DNA from 3 places in the Cereibacter azotoformans genome. Region 1 is predicted to be linked to each of the others. Evidence: riboswitches for the same ligand, from Rfam matches in the RefSeq annotation. Region 1 holds a riboswitch; each other region holds the start of a gene.
The links. Region 1 has a riboswitch for cobalamin ahead of bluB (5,6-dimethylbenzimidazole synthase). Riboswitches for the same ligand answer to the same signal wherever they lie in the genome.
Positions count from the first base shown of each region.

Region 2: it holds a riboswitch for cobalamin, as region 1 does, so the genes downstream of both, LV780_RS20975 (cysteine-rich small domain-containing protein) here and bluB (5,6-dimethylbenzimidazole synthase) in region 1, are expected to answer to the same signal.
Region 3: it holds a riboswitch for cobalamin, as region 1 does, so the genes downstream of both, LV780_RS18565 (DUF4198 domain-containing protein) here and bluB (5,6-dimethylbenzimidazole synthase) in region 1, are expected to answer to the same signal.

Region 1 covers NZ_CP090022.1:541,786-548,279, forward strand. The annotation lists gene LV780_RS17740 (hypothetical protein) at 92-1,348, opposite strand; gene LV780_RS17745 (helix-turn-helix transcriptional regulator) at 1,361-2,485, opposite strand; gene csgH (curli-like amyloid fiber formation chaperone CsgH) at 2,568-2,969, opposite strand; gene LV780_RS17755 (curlin repeat-containing protein) at 2,966-3,340, opposite strand; gene LV780_RS17760 (hypothetical protein) at 3,405-3,767, opposite strand; cobalamin riboswitch at 4,118-4,295, shown strand; gene bluB (5,6-dimethylbenzimidazole synthase) at 4,341-5,033, shown strand; gene LV780_RS17770 (HAD-IC family P-type ATPase) at 5,076-6,494, opposite strand, start outside.
Region 2 covers NZ_CP090024.1:24,092-30,585, reverse strand. The annotation lists gene LV780_RS20985 (cobyric acid synthase) at 1-279, shown strand, start outside; gene LV780_RS20980 (cobyric acid synthase) at 276-1,730, shown strand; partial or broken gene LV780_RS20975 (cysteine-rich small domain-containing protein) at 1,778-2,151, opposite strand; cobalamin riboswitch at 2,243-2,430, opposite strand; partial or broken gene LV780_RS20970 (IS256 family transposase) at 2,780-4,103, shown strand; partial or broken gene LV780_RS20965 (IS3 family transposase) at 4,317-5,805, opposite strand; gene LV780_RS20960 (hypothetical protein) at 6,241-6,494, opposite strand, start outside.
Region 3 covers NZ_CP090022.1:717,851-724,344, reverse strand. The annotation lists gene cbiQ (cobalt ECF transporter T component CbiQ) at 1-54, opposite strand, end outside; gene LV780_RS18575 (Ig-like domain-containing protein) at 58-630, opposite strand; gene cbiM (cobalt transporter CbiM) at 627-1,238, opposite strand; gene LV780_RS18565 (DUF4198 domain-containing protein) at 1,243-2,028, opposite strand; cobalamin riboswitch at 2,165-2,364, opposite strand; gene LV780_RS18560 (Pnap_2097 family protein) at 2,702-3,484, opposite strand; gene LV780_RS18555 (hypothetical protein) at 3,495-4,805, opposite strand; gene LV780_RS18550 (acyl carrier protein) at 4,850-5,077, shown strand; gene LV780_RS18545 (sulfotransferase family protein) at 5,155-6,494, opposite strand, start outside.

The DNA of each region.
Region 1 (6,494 bases):
GGCGCCGCAAGGCGCGTGGCTGTGCCTCCGTCTGTGCGGCAGCCTGCGGGCCGCGTCATTGATTGTTCTCATCGTGAGAGACTTGGCCGCCTCAGAAGAGCCAGGCGAAGGACAGCCCGATGCGGAGGTCGTGCAGGCTCTCGTCAGCGATGCGGCGGCGGCGGTGAGGTTCGCCTGCGCCTTCGTAGTTCAGCGCGCCATCCGTTGTCTGCCCCAGCAGGATGCCGGGTGGCCCTGTATCGCGCAGCGCGGGAAGGCCGGCCTCCAGTTCGCCCGACAGGAAGAGGCTGAAGCTGCGCCCTCCCCCCAGGTCGCGGTCGAGCACCGCCGAGACCTGCCCGAAGCGCGTGACGCCCCGCCACGACTGGTGCTCGACCGCAAGCGGGATCTGCCGAAGGCCCGCAATCCCGCTTGAGCCCGCGCCGGTATAGTCGGCCCAGGACAGGCCCAGCCCCGCCAGCAGCTCGAGCCCGAGCCCCCAGCCCTGCCCGAGCGAGCGACGCAGGGAAAGGCCCGTCCCGAGCCCCACGCCGGACGCCGCGAGCCGGTCGTCCGTGCGGAATCCCGGCCCGGGGATGCGGGCACCGGAGACCGACTCGGCGATGTCGAGGCCAAAGCCCGTGCGCGCCTGATGACGGCGCTCGGTCAGCGCGAGGCTGGCGAGTGGCAGCAGGGTCCAGCGGCCGTGGCTCTGCTCGGGGCCCGCGACGGTGAAGCGGTAATGCCGCCCCGTCACGTCCTCCGACGCGAAGCGCCGGATCGCGGCCCCCTGCGCCGCGCCCTCCGACAGGACGAGAAGTCCGCCCGGATCGATCAGCGCGGCGAAAGCGGCGGTCCTGTCCGGCGGGCCGGTGACGAGCGCCACGAAGAGACCACCCGCCTCGGTCGGGCTGTAGGCGTGCTGCGTGATGGCGGCTTGCCCGGCCGGCGAGAAGGCCTCGCTCTCGATGGTGGTGCCGTCGGGTGCCTCGATGCGGGCCCGGGCCCAGCTTCCCAGCGCATCGCGGCCCGACCCCACGGACAGGCGGCCCTGAAGGGGCAGCCCCCCCGCCAGCGCCATCGGCCGGCCGGCTTCGGGATGCCCTGTGGCGGTCGAGAGGCTCCGTCCGCTGAAGCCGCCCCCCGCAAGCCCCAGCCGGAACTCCGACAATGGCCTCGGAGGGGGCAGCTCCCGTGCGGGCCCGGCCGTCACCGGCAGGAGGGGCGCCCCGTCGGACAGGACGTTGCGCAGACGCTCCGCCAGGTTCGCGCCCCGGCCCTCCGGCTCTTCCGCGATGGCGGCCACCGGCAGCAGCGCGAGTGCCATGCACCAACCGGCGGCGCCCGCCGCCCCGGTCCTGCGGACCATGGTCCTTCCCCCTCAAGCCGGTACCGAAATCGCCAGTCGCGTCAGCAGTGCGACGAGTTGGGACTGGCGCGAAGTCTCCGTCTTGCGCAGGACCGAGACCATCTGGTTGCGCAGCGTCTGCTTCGACATCTTGCGGCGCTGCGCCTGATCCGGGATGGTCTCGCCCGTGATCAGCGACATGGCCAGCTCGGACTCGCGCGCGGAGAGGCCGAAGGTCCTCCAGAGGATGTCGTGGGTGAGCAGGAGCGGCTCTCCGGCATCGTGAACGGTGATGCCGATCCAGGCACGGCCGGGGCGGTAGGGGGCGGCCTTGCGCCCGAGGGGCGCGTTCTGCAGCCGCGTCAGCGTCACGAACTTGCGGGGCAGCCCCTCGCCGGAAAAGGACAGGAAGCCCGTCCGCTGGCGGCTGGCGCCGCCCAGCCGCCGGACCAGCGACGCCAGTTCCGCATCCGTCGCCGGGCTGCAGGCCGTCAGCCGATCGCCGGGCCCCACGAACAGCCCGTCCGGCCGCAGCGACAGCCCGCCCGCCCGCGTGTTCAGGTTGACCACCCGCCGGTCCGCATCCACCACGAAGGCGGGAAAGGGCACCAGTTCAAGAAGCCCCGCCATGAAGGGATCGCAGATCGGGTCTTGCGTGGCGAGATCCTCGATCCGCGCCGCACGCACGAGATGGGGGACTTGAGCGCTCAGGAGCCGGCGGCTCGAGTTGCGCATGGCGGCATCGGACCGGCGCGGATAGCGGATCTCGACAAGGATCTGCGCCTTGCCCGAGCGGTTGAGGACCACGCCCGTGCCGCAGTCCAGCTCAGGAGGCGGTGTCGCGTCGGGGGGGCGGTTCCGCGTCAGGTCCGACGCTTCATCCTGGTAGATCCGCCCGACCGGCTGCTGCCAGCGCCCTTCCAGCCAGGGCTCCGGCGGTCTGCGGCGCAGCCGCTCGAGGGTCCCGGGACTCAGATCGCCCCCGCGGTGCTGGATGAAATTGCCCGCGGGGGCGTCGTCATTCTGGCCGATGACGAGGACCGTGGCCTTCGTCGTCGCTTCCGCAAGGAGGTCAAGGATCCCGGCGATCAGATCGCCGTCGAGAGCCCGATCGTAAAGGTCACCGACATGCCCCGGAAGCAGTGGCAGGAGTTCCATGAAACCCTCCGTACTCGCCATTGCTTCGATCGTGGGCGCAGCCAGGGCCCGCGGCATTGACTGCGGTCACCGCGCGGCGCCATCAGGAGGTGAACTGGCACAGTTCCCGGCCATTCGAATGTATGGAAAGGCGCGCCTGGACCGTGCCTGTCCGTCCGGCCATGACCTGAACCCTGCTCAGGACGCTTTGCCTGTGGGGCTCGAGGACGAACCGTCCCCGCTGAACCGTGTTCGAGACGCCGCCCGGCCCGCGCGACGACACGGTGAGATCATATTCGCCCTCGACCCGTCGCGCCGCCCAGGCCAGCCCCGCATATTCCGTCAGGCCGCCGTTCGACGTGATGCGGATCTCGCACCGGATCCAGCCGCCCGCCGCCCCGCCCGACGGTTGCTCCTCGCCCTGCACGGCTGCGCACAGGGACAGGATCGCCGCGCCCGAGGCCAGCATCCGCCGCCCCGCCGCAGGAGGGAACCGAAGGGTCATTTCGGCACCGTGTCGAACTCGACCGTGACGCTCGATCGCGCGTTGCCACCCGTGCGGGACTCGGTCCCGGCCGCCCGCTCGAAGCGGCTTGAGACCTGAAGGCCGGCGAAACCCTGGAAATTGCCCTGCTGGGTGATCGAGCGGACGTGGCCGTCTCCGCTCTGAACGCTGATGGCGACATTGCCCTTGCCGCTTTGCGAGATGGTGGAGCTGTTGTTCGACCCGATCTGCGTGGTCGAGGCGCGGTTGCCCCAGGACCTGTCGCCCCAGGACCTGTCGCCCCAGGATCTGTCGCCCGACGGCATCTCCTGCGCGGCAAGGAGCGCAGGTGTCAGGATCAGGGCCGACGTCATCATCATGAATCTGAGCATGGCATTTCCCCGTTCAGGACTGAGGTTCGCGGCGGCCCCTTCCGGGGCCGCCGGCTGCTCATGTTCAGTCATGCTGATCCGTGATCGACACGTTGCCCACGCCCGACTGATAGGTTTCGGACATATGGCCCCTGACGCCGGACTGGTTCGTCATCGACCCGTTGCCGAAGCCCTTCTGGCCGGTGAACGAATTGTTGCCGATGCCGCGCTGCATCGTCTCGGACAGGTTGTTGAAGCCGCGCTGCATCGTCGTGCTGGAGTTCCCTCCCCCAAGCTGCCCCGAGTACGAGCGGTTCCAGTCCCCACCTTGCGAGGTCATCGAGCCATTGAAGCCCCCCCTCTGCTCGGTGACCGACAGGTTTCCGGCACCGGCGGCGCCGACGGCGAGAAGGCTCAGGGCAACAGCCGAAAGGAAGAGCGTTTTCATGTCCAATCCCCTTGTGAGAAATTCCGATCCTTCTGATCGGCAAGGGGATGGTCCCACCCTGGCCGAGTCGGCGGGGATGGGAAACCGTCATCGGATCAGGCGCGTCGACCGGATCTGCGGTGCAAGTGTCGCTGGCCGGATGCGATTGTGCGTCTCCGCGGTACAGATGCACCGGAAGATGCGCCTGGCTGCGCGATCCGGGCCCCCGAAGGTGGCAGGCCGGAGTGCGGGCGAGACGGGAGCGGCCCTCGCGGTCCATCTGGTGCGGCCCTCGGGCGGGTGCGACTTCGTCCGTCGTTCGGCATGCCTCCGGTCTGTTCGGGGCAGGTTGCACTTCCGCGCCCGATCTGGTCTCAGCTACTGCGTCAGGTGCCGCCCGCGGGCGGAGAATCGGGAAGCCGGTGCGACTCCGGCGCGGGCCCGCCGCTGTGACGGGGATGCCTTGGGCAGGATGCCACCGGTTCGCCGGGAAGGCGCCCGGGGCAGGTGAACCGGAGTCAGAAGACCGGCCTGACAAAGAGGTTCCTGCCGCGTGGACGGCGGCGGGATCGTCATGACCAGAGGATCCGATCCATGTCGGCTTCACCCCTTCCGCAACCCCTTCCTGCCCGCCGCTTCACCGAGGCGGAACGCCAGGCCCTCCACGACATCATCGCCGAGCGCCGCGACGTCCGGGACGAGTTCCTGCCCGATCCGGTCGATCCGGCGGCGCTCCGGCGCGTGCTCGAGGCGGCGCATCTCGCGCCCTCGGTCGGCTTCATGCAGCCCTGGAACTTCATCCTGATCCGCGACGCCGCCCGTCGCGCCGAGGTGCACGCCGCCTTCCGCCGCGCCAATGACGAGGCCGCCGAGCTGTTCCCGGAGGAGAAGCGCGACACCTACCGCTCGCTCAAGCTCGAGGGGATCCTCAAGGCGCCGCTGAACATCTGCGTGACCTGCGACCGCAACCGCTGCGGAGAGGTGGTGCTCGGGCGCACCCACAATCCCGAGATGGACCTCTATTCCACGGTCTGCGCCGTCCAGAACCTTTGGCTGGCGGCGCGGGCCGAGGGGCTGGGGGTCGGCTGGGTCAGCATCTACCGCGAGGAAGAGCTTCGCTCCATCCTCGGCATCCCCGAGGCGGTGAAGATCGTGGCCTATCTCTGCGTGGGTCATGTGGATCGCTTCTATGCCGCGCCCGAGCTTGCGCTGAAGGGCTGGCGCCAGCGGCTGCCGCTGGACGATCTGCTGATGGAGGAAGGCTGGCAGGCCGACCGCGCGCTCTGAGGGACACCGCCGGCCGATCCCTCGGCCGGCGGCCGTGAGGCGTCACGCGGTCCTGCGGCTGTCGCTCCGGGTGAGGCCGAGCCGGATCTGCTTCTCGATCTCGATCAGGGCGAAGAACACCGCGCCCATGGCGATGATCAGAAGCCCATCGGCGATCGGAACCGCCTCGGTGCCCAGAATGCGCTGCAGGAACGGCAGGTAGGTGACGGCAAGCTGCGCCGCCGTCACCGCCACGACGACGATCCAGACCACGCGGGTCCCCCGCACCGCCGCCCATGTCAGCGAGGTGCCGTGGATGTTGCGGATGAAGAAGAGATGGAAGATCTCGAGCACCACGAGCGTGTTCATCGCCATCGTCTGCGCCAGGGCGAGCGGATAGCCGCGGTCGATGGCATAGCTGAAGATGCCGAACACCGCCGCGAGGAACAGGAAAGCCACCAGCACCACATGCCAGACCAGACCGCTCGTCAGGATCGGCATGTCGCGCCGCCGGGGCGGGCGGGACATCGTCCCGGCCTCGGTGGGCTCGAAGGCCAGCGCAAGCCCCAGAGTGACCGCGGTGATCAGGTTGATCCAGAGGATCTGGACCGCCGTCACCGGCAGGGAGAGGCCGGCCAGAACCGCCAGGACCACCACGAGCGACTCGCCGGCGTTGGTGGGAAGGGTCCAGCTGATCACCTTCCTGAGATTGTCATAGACCGTGCGGCCTTCCCGCACGGCCGCGGCGATCGAGGCGAAGTTGTCGTCGGCCAGCACGAGATCGGCGGCTTCCTTGGCCGCCTCCGAGCCCTTCCGGCCCATCGCGATGCCCGCGTCGGCGCGCTTGAGGGCGGGCGCGTCGTTGACCCCGTCGCCCGTCATGGCGACCGACAGGCCCGAGGCCTGCAGCGCGGTCACGAGGCGCAGCTTGTGCTCGGGGCTGGTGCGGGCAAAGACATCCACGCTCACCACCTCGAGCGCCAGTTGCGCCTCGTCGAGCCGGTCGAGATCGGCGCCCGTCAGCACCCGCGAGGGGTTGGCCAGCCCGATCCGGGCTGCGATGGCCGCGGCGGTGCCGGCGTGGTCCCCCGTGATCATCTTGACCCGGATCCCGGCCGCAAGACAGTCGGACACGGCGGCGATCGCCTCGGGGCGCGGCGGGTCGATCAGCCCCACGAGGCCCAGGAACTCCAGCCCGCCCTCGAGGTCGCGGGGGTCGATCGCATCCCCCGTCGCCGGCCGCTCGGCGAGGGCCAGGACCCGCAGACCCTGATGCGCCATCGCCTCGGCGCGCGCGTGCCAATGGTCGAGCGCGATGCCCTTGCACATGCGCAGAACACGCTCGGGCGCGCCCTTCACATGGATCAGGCGGGCGCCGTCCTCTTCGGTCAGCACGGCCATGAAGCGGTGCCGCGAGTCGAAGGGGATGACGTCGTGCCGCACGGCGCCCGGCGCGGCGTCCGCGGCCTTGCGGGCAAAGGC
Region 2 (6,494 bases), on a different replicon from region 1:
ATGCACATGGGGGTGACGCACGGCCCCGGCCTTGCCCGGCCGTGGCTCGACCTCGACGGGCGGGCCGAGGGCGCGGTTTCGGCCGACGGGCGCGTGATGGGCAGCTATGTCCACGGGCTCTTCGGCGCCGACGGCTTCCGCGCGCACTGGCTGGAGGCGATGGGGGGCCGGGCCTCGGGGCTCGATCACGCGGGCCAGGTCGAGACGGCGCTGGACGCGCTGGCGACCCATGTCGAGGCGACCCTCGACCTCGACGCGCTGCTGGCGCTGGCGCGATGAGGGCGCGACGGCTGATGGTGCTCGGCACCGGCTCGGACGTGGGCAAGAGCCTGTCTGTGGCGGGCCTCTGCCGCGCCTATGCCCGCCGGGGGCTGCAGGTCGCGCCGTTCAAGGCGCAGAACATGTCGAACAACGCCGCGGTGACCGTGGACGGAGGCGAGATCGGCCGGGCGCAGGCCCTGCAGGCTCGCGCGGCGGGGCTGGCGCCCACCACCGACATGAACCCGGTGCTGCTGAAGCCCGACAGCGACGTGACCGCGCAGCTGGTGGTGCAGGGCCGGGTCGAGGGGCGGCTTTCCGCGGCCGACTACCAGCGGCTGAAGCCCGCCCTGTTGCCGCGGGTGGTGGAAAGCCTGAACCGGCTCTGCGAGGGCCGCGATCTGGTGCTGATCGAGGGCGCGGGCAGCGGGGCCGAGCGCTATCTGCGCCCGCAGGACATCTCGAACATGGGGCTGGCCTCGGCCGCCGACCTGCCGGCGGTGCTGCTGGCCGATGACTCGCGCGGTGGCGTCACGGCGGCGGTGCTGGGGCATCATCTCCTGTGGACCGCGGCCGAGCGGGCGCGTGTGGCAGGGGTGATCGTGAACAAGTTCCGCGGCGATCCGGCGATCTTCGCACCCGCTGCCGCCGACATCCGGCAGGCGACCGGCTGGCAGGTTCTGGGTCTCGTGCGATGGTCCGAGGCCGCCCGCGCCCTTCCGGCCGAGGATTCGCTGGCGCTGGATCAGGCGCGGCAGCCCGGCCGCGGTCTGGTGATCGCGGTGCCCGAGATCCCGCGGCTGGCCAATGCCTGCGACCTCGACCCGCTGGCGGCCGAGCCGGGGGTGGATCTGCACTGGGTGCGCCCCGGCCATCCGCTGCCCGCCGAGGCCGCCGTGGTGGTCCTGCCGGGCGCGAAATCCACGCGCGCCGCGCTGGAAGCCTTGCGGGCCGAGGGCTGGGACATCGACATCCGCGCCCATCACCGCCGCGGCGGCCGGGTGGTCGGGATCTGCGCAGGCTTCCAGATGCTGGGCCGGCGCGTCACGGACCCCGACGGGATCGAGGGCCCGCCGGGCGAGACCGAGGGCCTGGGCCTGCTGGACATCGACACCGTGATCGGCCCGGCCAAGCGGCTCTGCGAGATCACCGCGACAGACGCGATCAGCGGAACGCGGGTGACCGGCTACGAGATGCACATGGGGGTGACCACGGGCGCAGGCCTCGCCCGCCCGTGGCTGAGCCCGGACGGCCGACCCGAGGGCGCGCTGTCGCCGGACGGCCGGGTGATGGGCAGCTACCTGCACGGCATCTTCGGCGCGGGGGCCTTCCGCGCCCGGTGGCTTCAGGCCATGGGCGGCGCCGGATCGGCCGGGGACCACGCCGCGCGGATAGAGACCGCGCTTGATCGGCTGGCCGACGGGATCGAGGCGGACCTCGATCTCGATGCGCTGCTGAGGCTGGCGCACTAGGCCACCGGGGCGCTTCGGCCGCGGCATACCCGGCGCACCTCGCGGCGTCAGCCCTCGCGGTGGCGGCGATGTGCCTCGGCCACGGCCTCGGTCGCACCCTCGGCCGGACGGGGCCGCGGTGTCGGCGGGTCGGTCTGCGGCTGGCCCGACCAGGGCTGCGGGAATTCCAGCCACTTCTGGATAAAGTTCCACGACTGCTGGTAGCCGTCATGCGGCAGGGTACAGGCCGAGCAGTCCTTGCGCACCAGCCCGTTGCGGTCGGTATAGATCTCATACGGCCCGGGGCAGTCGTAGGCGATCAGCGGGCAGTAGCAGAACAGGCAGTTGAACGCGCGCTTCACCCCCGGATGGCAGGGCAGGAACGGGCAGTCGCGGTTGGTGAAGCCCTTGAAGGCCTCAGGGTTGTGTCTTTCGGCTCCATGGCCACTCCTTCGGTCGCTTGACCGGAAGGCGGAAGGGTGGCTGATCCCGGCGCGAGCGCACGGGCCCATGCCTCCGGGCCCGCCGCCCGGGATGGTCGTCAAGGCCCGGCAGGTCTCCTGGCTCGCGGCTCGGACGCCGGCTGCCCCTTCCCGGCCCATGGGGCCAGTGGCATGGCAGATGGCTCGCCGCTCACAGTTGCGGGGGCAGCGCCGGAGTTGCACCGGCTTCCCTCTTCGCCCGCGGGATCACCGCGGGAACCAGGGCACCGCGACGATGCGGCGGGGGGCCGGTTCTGTCAACCGGGGCCTCGACGCCTTCGCTTTCCGGTTGACAGCCTGCGCGCTGCTCGGGGATGACAGGTGCGTGATCGGTTCACCCGGGCGTTGCTGTGTCCCGAGGATTAAAAGGGAACGCGGCGCGCCCACCTGGGCAAGGCCGCGGGGCCGTGTCCCAAGGCTTGGTGTAGGAGGCCGGGCGCGGAGCCCTCGGCGTAGCGCAGCGCGCGGCCGGTGGTTCCGGTGGGGGCCATCGCCGGTCTTCGGTAGAGGTTCGGGTTGCAAGACCTGGAACCACCACGAGGGTGAGGCGGACCGTGGCGCCAGTGGCGCCGCGTAAGCCGCCGAACGATGACCGACGACAGAATGGCGCTGCTGGAGTTGATTGAAAAGCAGGCCGATACGGACCTTGTCCGCGAGATGCTGGCCTTCGCGGCCGACCGGATCATGGAACTGGAGGTGGAGTTGCGCACCGGCGCCGCCAAGGGTGCTCGCTCACCGCTGCGGGAGGCGCAGCGCAACGGCTACCGGGAACGGGATTGGGACACGAGGGCGGGCCGGATCGCGCTGGAGATCCCGAAGCTTCGGAAGGGAAGCTACCTGCCCAGCTTCCTGGAGCCGCGCCGGACGGCCGAGAAGGCCTTGGTGGCGGTGTTCCAGGGTGAGGAGGATCAGCGGGCCTTCCAGTGGAAGGACCGCCCGACGAACGATGTCCATGGCGTCTCGACGCGGTCGGTGGACGACCTCGTCAAGGCCATGGGCGCGGGCGGCATGTCCAAGAGCCAGGTCAGCCGGCTTTGCAGCGAGATCGACGAGCGGGTGAACGCGTTCCTCTCCCGGCCGCTCGAGGGCGCATGGCCCTATCTCTGGCTCGACGCGACCTATGTGAAGGTGCGCGAGGGCGGGCGGATCGTCAGCCGTGCCGTTATAATCGCCGTGGCGGTGAACGAGGATGGCAAGCGCGAGGTGCTGGGCGTGACCACCGGCTCCTCGGAGGCCGAGACGTTCTGGACCGAGTTTCTGCGCAGCCTCGCCGACCGCGGTCTGCGCGGAGTGAAGCTGGTGATCGCCGACGACCACAAGGGCTTGCGCGCGTTCGTCGGGTCGACCGTCCACCGGACGGTCGCCTGATCCTCCTCACCTCGCCGCGTCTTCAACGCCACCCATCAGCGGTGCCGCATCCACTGGATGAGGAACGCACTCGCCCACGCGCCCACCAAGCAGCGCACGGCGGTGGCGGCCATGCTGAAGACGATCTTCGCCCAGGAAACCAAGGCTGATGCCGAGGCACAATGGGCGGTCGTGGCTGACGCTCTTCGCGAGAAGCAGCCCAAGCTTGCCGCCATGATGGACGCTTCGCGGGACGACGTGCTGGCCTACATGGACTTTCCGCGCGAGCACTGGACCCAGATCGCTTCGACAAATCCCCTTGAGCGGGTGAACCGCGAGATCAAGCGCCGGGCCGATGTCATCGGCGTTGGTCGGGAAATCCTTCCACTGGAAGCATTTCTGATCCTCCTAACTTCCCAACGACGAGGCCATCATCCGACTGGTCGGTGCGCTGATGCTGGAGACCAACGACGAATGGGCCGTCGCCCGCAGATACATGAGCCTTGAAACGCTCGCCCGCGTCGCCGACAATCCAACCGTCAGGCTGCCCGCCGTGGCTGCCTGATCAGGCTCGAACCTCTCCGAGGGTCGGCACTCTTACACCACACCAAGCGTCGGGACACGATCGGCCAAGGGCTGCGAATACCACATTCACAGGCAAGCTAGTTGTCCCGGTCTCTCGTTTTCAGGCTGCCTGTACGGCCGACCCGGCCATGGGTCCGCCGCCGCCAGCTTGATGGGGGAGCGCGGCGGCGAACCCATGGCCTCCGCGCCCGGCATCGGGCCGTTCCGGGTTCAGCCAGACCGAGCCGATGGGCTGCCAGTTGCGGGTCTGGCCTGACCAGCGTTCGGGGTGTGCGGCGCGGGCCAGCTGGTAGACGCGGCGGCGCTCGGCCAGCAGCGCCTTGTCCTCGCCGCGGTGGCGCTGGTCGGGGGTGACGAAGCGGATCGCGCTGTGACGGTGCTCGGTGTTGTACCAGCGGACGAAACTCTGGACCCAGGCCCGCGCCTCGTCGATCGTCGCGAAGCCCCGGGTCGGCCAGCGGGGTGTGTACTTGCAGGTCCGGAACAGCGCCTCGGAGAAGGGATTGTCGTTCGACACCCGCGGCCGGCTGAAGGACGCGATGACGCCCAGCCGCTCCATCGTCACCTTCATGGTCGCGCCCTTCATCGGGCTGCCATTATCCGCGTGGAGTACGAGCGGGCTGGTCAGGCACTTCTCGAACCAGACCGCACGTTTCAGGACCTGTGCGGCGAACTCCGAGGTCTCGCGGTCGTGGACCTCCCAGCCGACGATCTTGCGGCTGAAGATGTCGACGATGAGGTAGAGGTAGAAGAAGGTCCCCGCGATCGGCTCTGGAAGCCACGTTATATCCCAACTCCACACCTGGCACGGCCCCTTCGCCTCGAAGCTCGTCGGTGGTTTCCGGCGCGCAGCGGGGCGGGCGCGGCCACGGCGATGGTTCTGCCCGCGCTCGCGCAACACCCTGTAGAAGCTGGATTCCGAGGCGATCCAGATGTTTCGGTCGGCCAGCCGGGGCACGATCTGGCTCGGCGGAAGGCTCGCGAATTCCGGCGTGGCGCAGGTCGCCACGATCCGGTCGCCCTCCTCCTCGGTGAGCTTGTTGGCCGGCGCCGGGCGGTCGGCAGAGGGGCGGCGATCCTCGCGGATCCCGCCGTCGGGGCCCTGCCAGCGGCGCAGGGTGCGCGGGCTGAGGCCCGCTGCGGCGCAGGCGGCCGAGGGCCGGGCCCCGGCCTCCGTGGCGGCAGCGACGAGGGCGGCAATCTCCTGGCGATCCGGGGCTGAGGTCATTCGTCCTCGCCCTCCCTGCGGTCCCAGATCGCCTCGACCTTTTTTCGCAGGATCATCAGCGCGGCCGCCTCGGCCAGCGCCTTCTCCTTGCGCGCCAACTCACGCTCCAGCTGCTGGATCCGTTTCTTGTCGTCGCGCGTCTCGCGGGCGATCCGGCTCGCGGCTGCCCGCTCCCAGTCGTTGGCGCGCGCGCAGGCTTCGCGCCAGACAGCGAGTGCTCGGGGTAGATGCCACGGCGGCGGCAGTACTCAGCCAGCTCCGCCTCGTTCATCGAAGCGGTCTCGATCACCGCCGCCAGCTTGTCCTGGGAGGTCCAGCCCTCAGGCCCGGCGTTCGCATCCGGCAGGAGCTGGCCCTTCGCCCGAGCCTCCGCCCGCCACTTGGCGAGCGTCGCGACACTGATCCCGTCCTCCTTGGCCAACTGGCCCAGGGGCATGTTGTTCGGCGGCAGCATCTTCGTAAGAACCGCCGCCTTTCGTTCCCGTGAGTAAGCCAAACCCGTCGTCCTGTCCCGCCCGCCTCAGGATACACTTCCAGATCCAGAACCGGTGACAACTGCCCTGACGGGGCGGGCGGCAGAGACATTCGCCATACCGGCCGTTTTACGCCGATCCGGCCGGGTATCTTCGCTTCGCCTTGAGCCCCCGACATCCTTGCGACCGCGCGCCTCTTCGGAGGCACGCTGTCGCTGCTCGCCATCCGTCATGATGCGAACGTTCCCGCTCATGTCGGTGCCCCCGACCTGATCCGCCCGCGCCGTCACCACCGTCCCGTCGTGCGGATGAGCCGCCCGCGGCGCGGGCCGGTGGGGTGCGAGCAGGCCATGCGCCTTCATCAGCCGCCGCACCCGGCGCGCCACCGTCCGGAGGCCGCGGAAGCGCAGCCGCGCCTAGACCTTGCGATAGCCTTTCCCCGTGAAGGGCGAGACCTCGATCACCTCGCGGATCGCCGCCAGCAGGTCGGTGTCGCCGGCAGCACCCTGAGGGCCGCGGCGACGGGGTGTGCGCGGGTCGTTCGCTGCTTGCCGCATGCGCTGGCGATGAAGGGTCGCTCGCGACAGGCCCCAGAGATGCGCTGATCGGGCTTTGCGCCAAGCGTCGACGTTGAGACCCTGTCCTGCATCGCAACCGATCAAGGAGCTCA
Region 3 (6,494 bases), 180 kb from region 1:
GGCGCCGCCGTCGGGCGGCGGGGCAGCGGCGTCGGCGGACAGGAGGTGGCCCAAGCCTCAGCCCGCCATCCGCCGCCGGGCGGCGAGGTAGAAGCCGAGCCCGAAGAGCCCCGCAATCCAGCCAAGGCCGCCCAGGATGGTCTGAAGGTCGTTCTTCTCCTTGTAGGCCGCGATCTCCTGCCGAAGCGGGCGCAGCTCGTCGCGCAGCATGGCGGCGATCTCGTCCCGCGAGAGCGGCGCGGCTCCCCCCGCCAGTGCGGCGGTTGTCAGTGGAATCGCACCGGCGCCGGGCGGCGTGGCGGGGGAAGCCTTCCCCAGAAGCGCCGCGACCGCCTCGGCCGGCATCGTCACCTCGGCCACATGGCCCGCGCCGAGATTGGCGTGGAAGACGTGGGCAATCGGCTCGGCCGGCGTGAAGCTGAAGGCGCCCGCGGCGTCGGTCACCACCTCGCCGAGCGGCCGGCCCTCGGGATCGGTCACCGTCACCCGCTGGTTCGCGGCCATGTCGCCGTTGGAAAAGCCGATCTCGCCCTCGATGGCCGCGCCCGCAGGATAGACCGAGGCGATCACCTTGTGCGCAAAGGCCGGCAGCGGCGCCAGAACGAGGACCAGCGCGAGCAGGAGTTTCATCTTGCGGCCTCCATGACCGAGAAGAGTTCGGGCTTGACCTGCCGGACCAGCGAGACCGCGGCAGCGGTGATGGCCGCCTCGACCGCCATGACCGGGATATGCGCGAGGAAGACGAGCTTGGCCGCCGGGATGAACTCTTCGCCCGAGAGCGCCAGCGCCACGCCAACGCAGAGCGTCGTCAGAGCGACGGCGAGCGCACCGCCCACCGCGCCCCAGATCGCCGCGACCGCCGGCGGCCCGGCGAGCCCCCTGCGGCAGAGAATCCCCACCAGCACGGCCGGGGCCGCGATGTCGAAGGTGTTCACCCCCAGCACCGTCACGCCGCCGAAGCCGAAGAAGACCGCCTGCAGCAGCAGGCCCACGAAGAGCGCCGGAAACGCGGCCCAGCCGAGCACCAGCCCCGCGAGCCCGTTCAGGATCAGGTGGACGGACGAAGGGCCGATCGGAACATGCACCAGAGAGGCGACGAAGAAGGTCGCCGACAGCACGCCTGCTGTGGGGATCTTCTCGACCGGCAGGTGACGCAGGCCCTGCGCGATGCCGGCCGCGGCCAGCACCGCACCGCCGATCACCACAGGCCCCGAAAGCGCGCCATCGACGATGTGCATGGATCTACTCCACGTCCCAGGCGCGCACCCAGATCACGGCGTCCTGGCTCAGCTCCTTGCCTTCGTGCTCCTTCACCGGCCCGGTGCCGAGCGCGGCGAAGCCCCACCAGCCGGCCTTCGGGATTCCGAAGGTGAAATAGCCGTCCGCGTCCGAGACCGCGACCACCGCGCCACCCGGCATCGGCCCGGCCACGGGAGTCCTCGGCGCGTTCGTCGCCATGTCGGGCTCGGCCGCCATGAACTCCACCTCGATCTCGGCACCGGCGACCGGCTGACCCTCGGACAGCACGCGGCCGGTGAAGGTCGATCCGGCGATGACGTTGTAGGGCTTGACCAGCGGCAGGATCTCGGTCGGCAGACCCTGCGGCTCGGTCCAGTCGGTCGGCAGTTCCATCCGGTTCAGGTAGACCTTGGCGAACTGCTGGATGAAGATGTCCTCGGACGGTTCCAGATAGGGCGCAGGCTCGACCACCAGCACGTAGTCGCCCGCCTTCGTCACCGGCACCACCGCGTCGAAGCCCTGCGCCGCATTCGAGGCGCCGGTGAAGGTGAAGGGCGTCAGGCTGGCCGCGAGGTCGATCTTCTCGCCGCGGCTGACCGCATAGAACGCCTGCGGCGGCCCCATGTCCATCACGTGGCCGTTCTCGAACGGATGCCAGAAGATCAGCTTCACCGGCACGTCGCCCGGCGCCTCGATCAGCGGCGTCTCGACATGGATCAGCTGGAAATGCGCCTCGGCGGCGGCGGGCATCAGAAGGCCCGCGGCAAGCAGCGCGTGGTGGAGTTTCATCATTCGTCCCTTTCTGCCGCCTTCGGGGCGGTCGTGTGAAAGGACGGAGGGGAGAATGGCCCGAGGTGGTCGCACGATCCGGCGCCGTGCCTCGCGCCAGACGCGCACCCCGGCGTCCGGTGGAAGGCGCGGGATCGCTCCCCGCGCGCCAGCGGCAGGTCTCCTGGCTCGCGGATCACAGCTTCGGCCGGCCTTCCCGGGCAGGGCGCCCAGTGGCATGTCGGCCTCGCTCACCGCTCACAGTTGCGGGGGCAGCCGCGGAGTCGGCCATCCGGCCTCACCGCATTCCCTCTTTCCTCTTCCGTTGCCGGAAGAACCGATGACGCTGCCGTTGAACCCGGTCTGCCGCTCCCTGTCAACAGCGTTATCCGCGCACCAGCGCCGCAACTCGGGCAGGCCGCGGGCCGATACCGGAAACAGGGAGGCGGCGCCGTGTCACCCGGTGGGGCTCCGGCCTCGATGCGGAGCATGGTTCCGGGGGGCGGAGCGGCCAGCGCACGGCCGCCTCGCCGCCTGCGGACCGCCCGCCGAAGTGCTGATCCCCGCCGGCGCCGAGCCGTTCAAGTGGCGGATCAACGAGGACTTCACCGTGACGCTGACCGTGCCCGGAGACTACGGGGCTCAGTTGCACAAGTCCTGTGAGGGACACATCCCGCGTAGAAGCACCGTCCGGTCAGCGCGGTGCGATCGTCACTTCGGGCGCTTCGGCGAGCGACAGGCAGAGCCGCCGGCCCTCGGCATCGACAAGCTCGGTCGCGCAGGCGTCACTCGCCCGGGCGACATGGGCCAGCACGCGCTCGCCATCCTCGACATTGCCGAAATACCAGACCTCGCGCCGGCTGTTGAGCCGCGGGGCCTTCCCGCGGTTCTCGCGCCATTCGGACGCCTTCGCGATCCGGACGAAATTCTTGAAGTACAGGAAGTCTGCCGTGTTGAAATCCTGGATGCGGTTGACCTCGTAGTCCATCGCGAGCACCCCCTCGACGGGGAGGCTCTTCATCGCATGGTGCCGCTCAAGTTCGGCATCGATCCTCGCGCCGTCGAGATCCTCGGCGGTCCAGATGTCACGGACCTTCGCGAACTTCTTGTTGGACCCCCGCACCTTGCGCTTGATGAAGCTCGAGAGGATGCGGACCTCGGCCTTTTCCTTGCCGTCAACGAGGAAGCGCGTCGAGGAGAGCGCATGCGGCTTGCGGATCGCGAGGAAGCGCGTGTCGGCCGCGAAGGCCTCGTCCTCGCGCAGGGGATCGGCCAGATCGAAGGAGGTGGTGAGATGGATCACCGCCCCGTACATCCGGTCGCCCTGGCTGTCGAGCCACTCCGAGGGCTTCAGCCCCATGCTGCGGGCGAGCAGGATCCAGTGGTTTTCGAGCGAGGTGGCCAGCGCCCAATCCTCGGAGAGCGTATGGATGTCGAGCTGCGGCAGGCCTGCGGTGAAGTGGCTGACGTAATTCATGGCAATGTCCTCACTTGGCCAGGTGCGGCCAGAAGCCGCCACCCACCATCATCTCGTCCGGGGGGCCTTGGACGATCTCCTCGAGCCGCGCGGCATAGAAGGCGTTGAAGGCGCGCTCGAACGAGGCCGCATCCGCATAATCGGCGGCGACGGGACCCGGCACGAGCGAGAAGCCGAAGGTGCCTTCCTTGCGGTGCGAGCCGCAATAGAAGACGGCGGACCGGCCGAGCCACGCCAGATGCGCCGCGCCGCGTCCGATGGGAACGGGCTTTCCCAGAACCGACACCTCCGTCTTTTCGCCCATGCCGCCGTCGGGAAAGATCCGCACGATCCGCGGCGTCTTCTTCATCATGCGCGCAAGCTTCGTGAACTCGATCGCGGCACCTGGCGCCCCGGTCGCCAGATGGAAATCTTGCGGCCGACTTGCGGGCGCCGCATTCCGAGAGATGTGGGAGAGGCCCACTTCCCCCAAGGGAAGCCCGAGCTGATGAGCCGTCGACACACCCGCATGAGCCTGTACAATGACCGCGCTGCGCCCCTCTGCGATGCAGGACAGCAACGGGGCCGGATCCGGCGGCAGGATGCGCCGCTGCAACTCGGCATGCAGCGCCATGTGCGTCCGCTCGAGCGGCGAGAGAGGGTGCCCACTCTCGTTCAGCGTCCGCGCAACACGGGTCAGAAAGACGGCGCGGCGGAAGAGTTCGCGCCCCCAGGTGAAACGCCCCATGAAGGCTGCGTCCGAGGGATCGTCGCCGCGCAGCCGCAGGATGGCGCTGCCCATGCGTTCCAGCCAGGGCGGCGGCGCCTCATGGGGGACCTGGGCAAAGGGATCGGCAAGAGCCGCCTCGGGATCGGGCCAGAAGTCGAGCAGGCTCTCGACCGTCTCGACCAGCTCGCCCTCAATGCCCCACTGGCGCACCGACTGGCGCAACGCGCGGCGGCCGGCCTGCGGCAAGCCCGGCAGCGCAAGCACCCGGCTCGCTTCAGTCACGGTGCCCGCGCGGTCTCTCAACTGCCAGAGCGCCACCAGCCGCAGGTGCGCGAGCGCCGGCACGTCGGTGAGCGCGGGCACGGCGTGGCGCGTCAGGTGAACCACCTCGCTCCGCAACTCCCGGTTGAGGAGGAGTCGCCCGGCCACGGCGAGAACCCGGATCCGCCAGGCGCGCAGGGGCTGTCCTGACTCCGGTGCCACCTGCCCCAGCGCCGTCTCGACCGCCTCGCGGATCGCGGCTCCCGCACCCTCGCCCGCGGCGGAGCCGAACAGGGTGTCGGGGTCCGCCAGATCGAGCTCGGCGAGGCTTCTGGACAAGGTCTGGGTCATTGTCATAACTCGATCTGCAAGAACTGATGGATGGATTTTGGACGATGATCGACCGCGCCGTTTTCGATGCCCTTCTGGCCCGCTACGCGAAGGCGCCCGCCGTGTCTTCGGACGACATCCTGTTCGGCAGCGGGCTCAACATCAGCTCCATCGCCTTCACCGAATTCGTGATGGATCTGGAGGAGACCACCGGGCTTGAGATCGACATCGATGATCTGGATGCCTCGATCCGCACCGTGGGCCAGCTCTACGACCGGCTGAACCCGGTCTGACGCCGTCCACCCCAGCAATGCAACGCGGAGCCTGTGTCCCGGCCCGCCGGAGCGGGTCTGTTCGGGGACCGCGGCCCTCACGACGTCTGCTTCGGGCGGTGGAACATCTGGATCGCCGAGCGCATCGGCCGCGTCACCTTCCAGGAGGTGCTGGCCATGATCGCCGCGTGGCGGGCCTCCAGTTCGGCGATCTGCAGGGTCGCCTCGCTCAGCTGCCGCTCGAGTTCGCCCTGCTGCCGCTCGAGCACCACCACGCGCTCTGCAAGCTGGCCCGCATGACGCTCCAGTTCAGCCACATGATAGCCCTTGTGGCGCAGGCTCTCGCGCAGGTCAGCCACCTCGCGCTGAAGCGCGGCGCGGGCGGCCTCGACCTCGGGCAGGCGCGCGCGCGCCGAAAGCTCGGCCGAGAGCGTCGCTTCCATCTCGCCCGAAAGACGCCGGGTCATGGCTTCGAGATGCGCCGAAGCATGTCTGAGGCGTGCCTCGGCGTCGGCCTGCGCGCGACGCAGCAGCGCAAGCTCCTCCTCGAGCATCGCCTGCGCCGCCCTGTCCGCGGCGCGCCTCGCGCCCTCCTCGGCCGACGGGCCGGAGGGGACGGGCGCACCCTGCGCCGGGGCTGCGTCGCCCGCGATCATGCGCAGCATCGGCAGCGCGCGGTCCAGCTCGGCCTCGATAGCGTCCAGCTCGGCCCGATCCTCGGGCCTCTCGCCTGAGGCGGCCCAGCGGCCAAGGATCTCCTGCGGACGGCGGATCCAGTCGGGCAGCTCCGGCCCGGCCCGTTGACCGTCGGAGCGGAAGTGGCGCAGATCGTCGGCGAGGAAGTCGAGGATGGCAGGCGCGGCCGCCTCGGGCGTCCGCGGGAACTGAAGCCCGAGACCTCCCGCGATGCGCGCGACGGTGGCGCGCCAATCCGACAGCAGCGCCTCGTAGGAGACGAAGACGCGCGGTTGTCCCCGCGTGCCCGCCTCGGCCTCGAGCACATGGCGCAGCCAGAGCAGGCGTCCGCGCGAGGCGGGCCAGCCCTCGCGCCGTGTGAGCGAGGCCGCCACCTCGTCCGCCGCGCGGTGGGTGCAGACGTAGAGCGGGCGGAACCCCGCCTCGGCCAGCGCCTCGGTCCAGAAGGGCAGGAGGCGGCAGATCCGCGGATCCTTGAGCACGATCAGGCTCGAGTCCCCAAATTCCTGCGCGAGAACCTCGGCCGCGCGCAGGCGGAACTCAGCCAAGCGGGGCGAGCGATACAAGTCGGGGCTGACCGGCGCCCAGTCGTCCCACGCCGAGCCGGCAGAGGCGAGGATCGCATCGTTGAGGTAATAGACCTTGAGCGACTCGAAATGGCCACGGGGATTGGCCTCGTTGCCGGGCATCAGATCCTGCGGCAGGTCGCAGCCCATGTGCCCGAGAACGCCCGCCAGCGCCG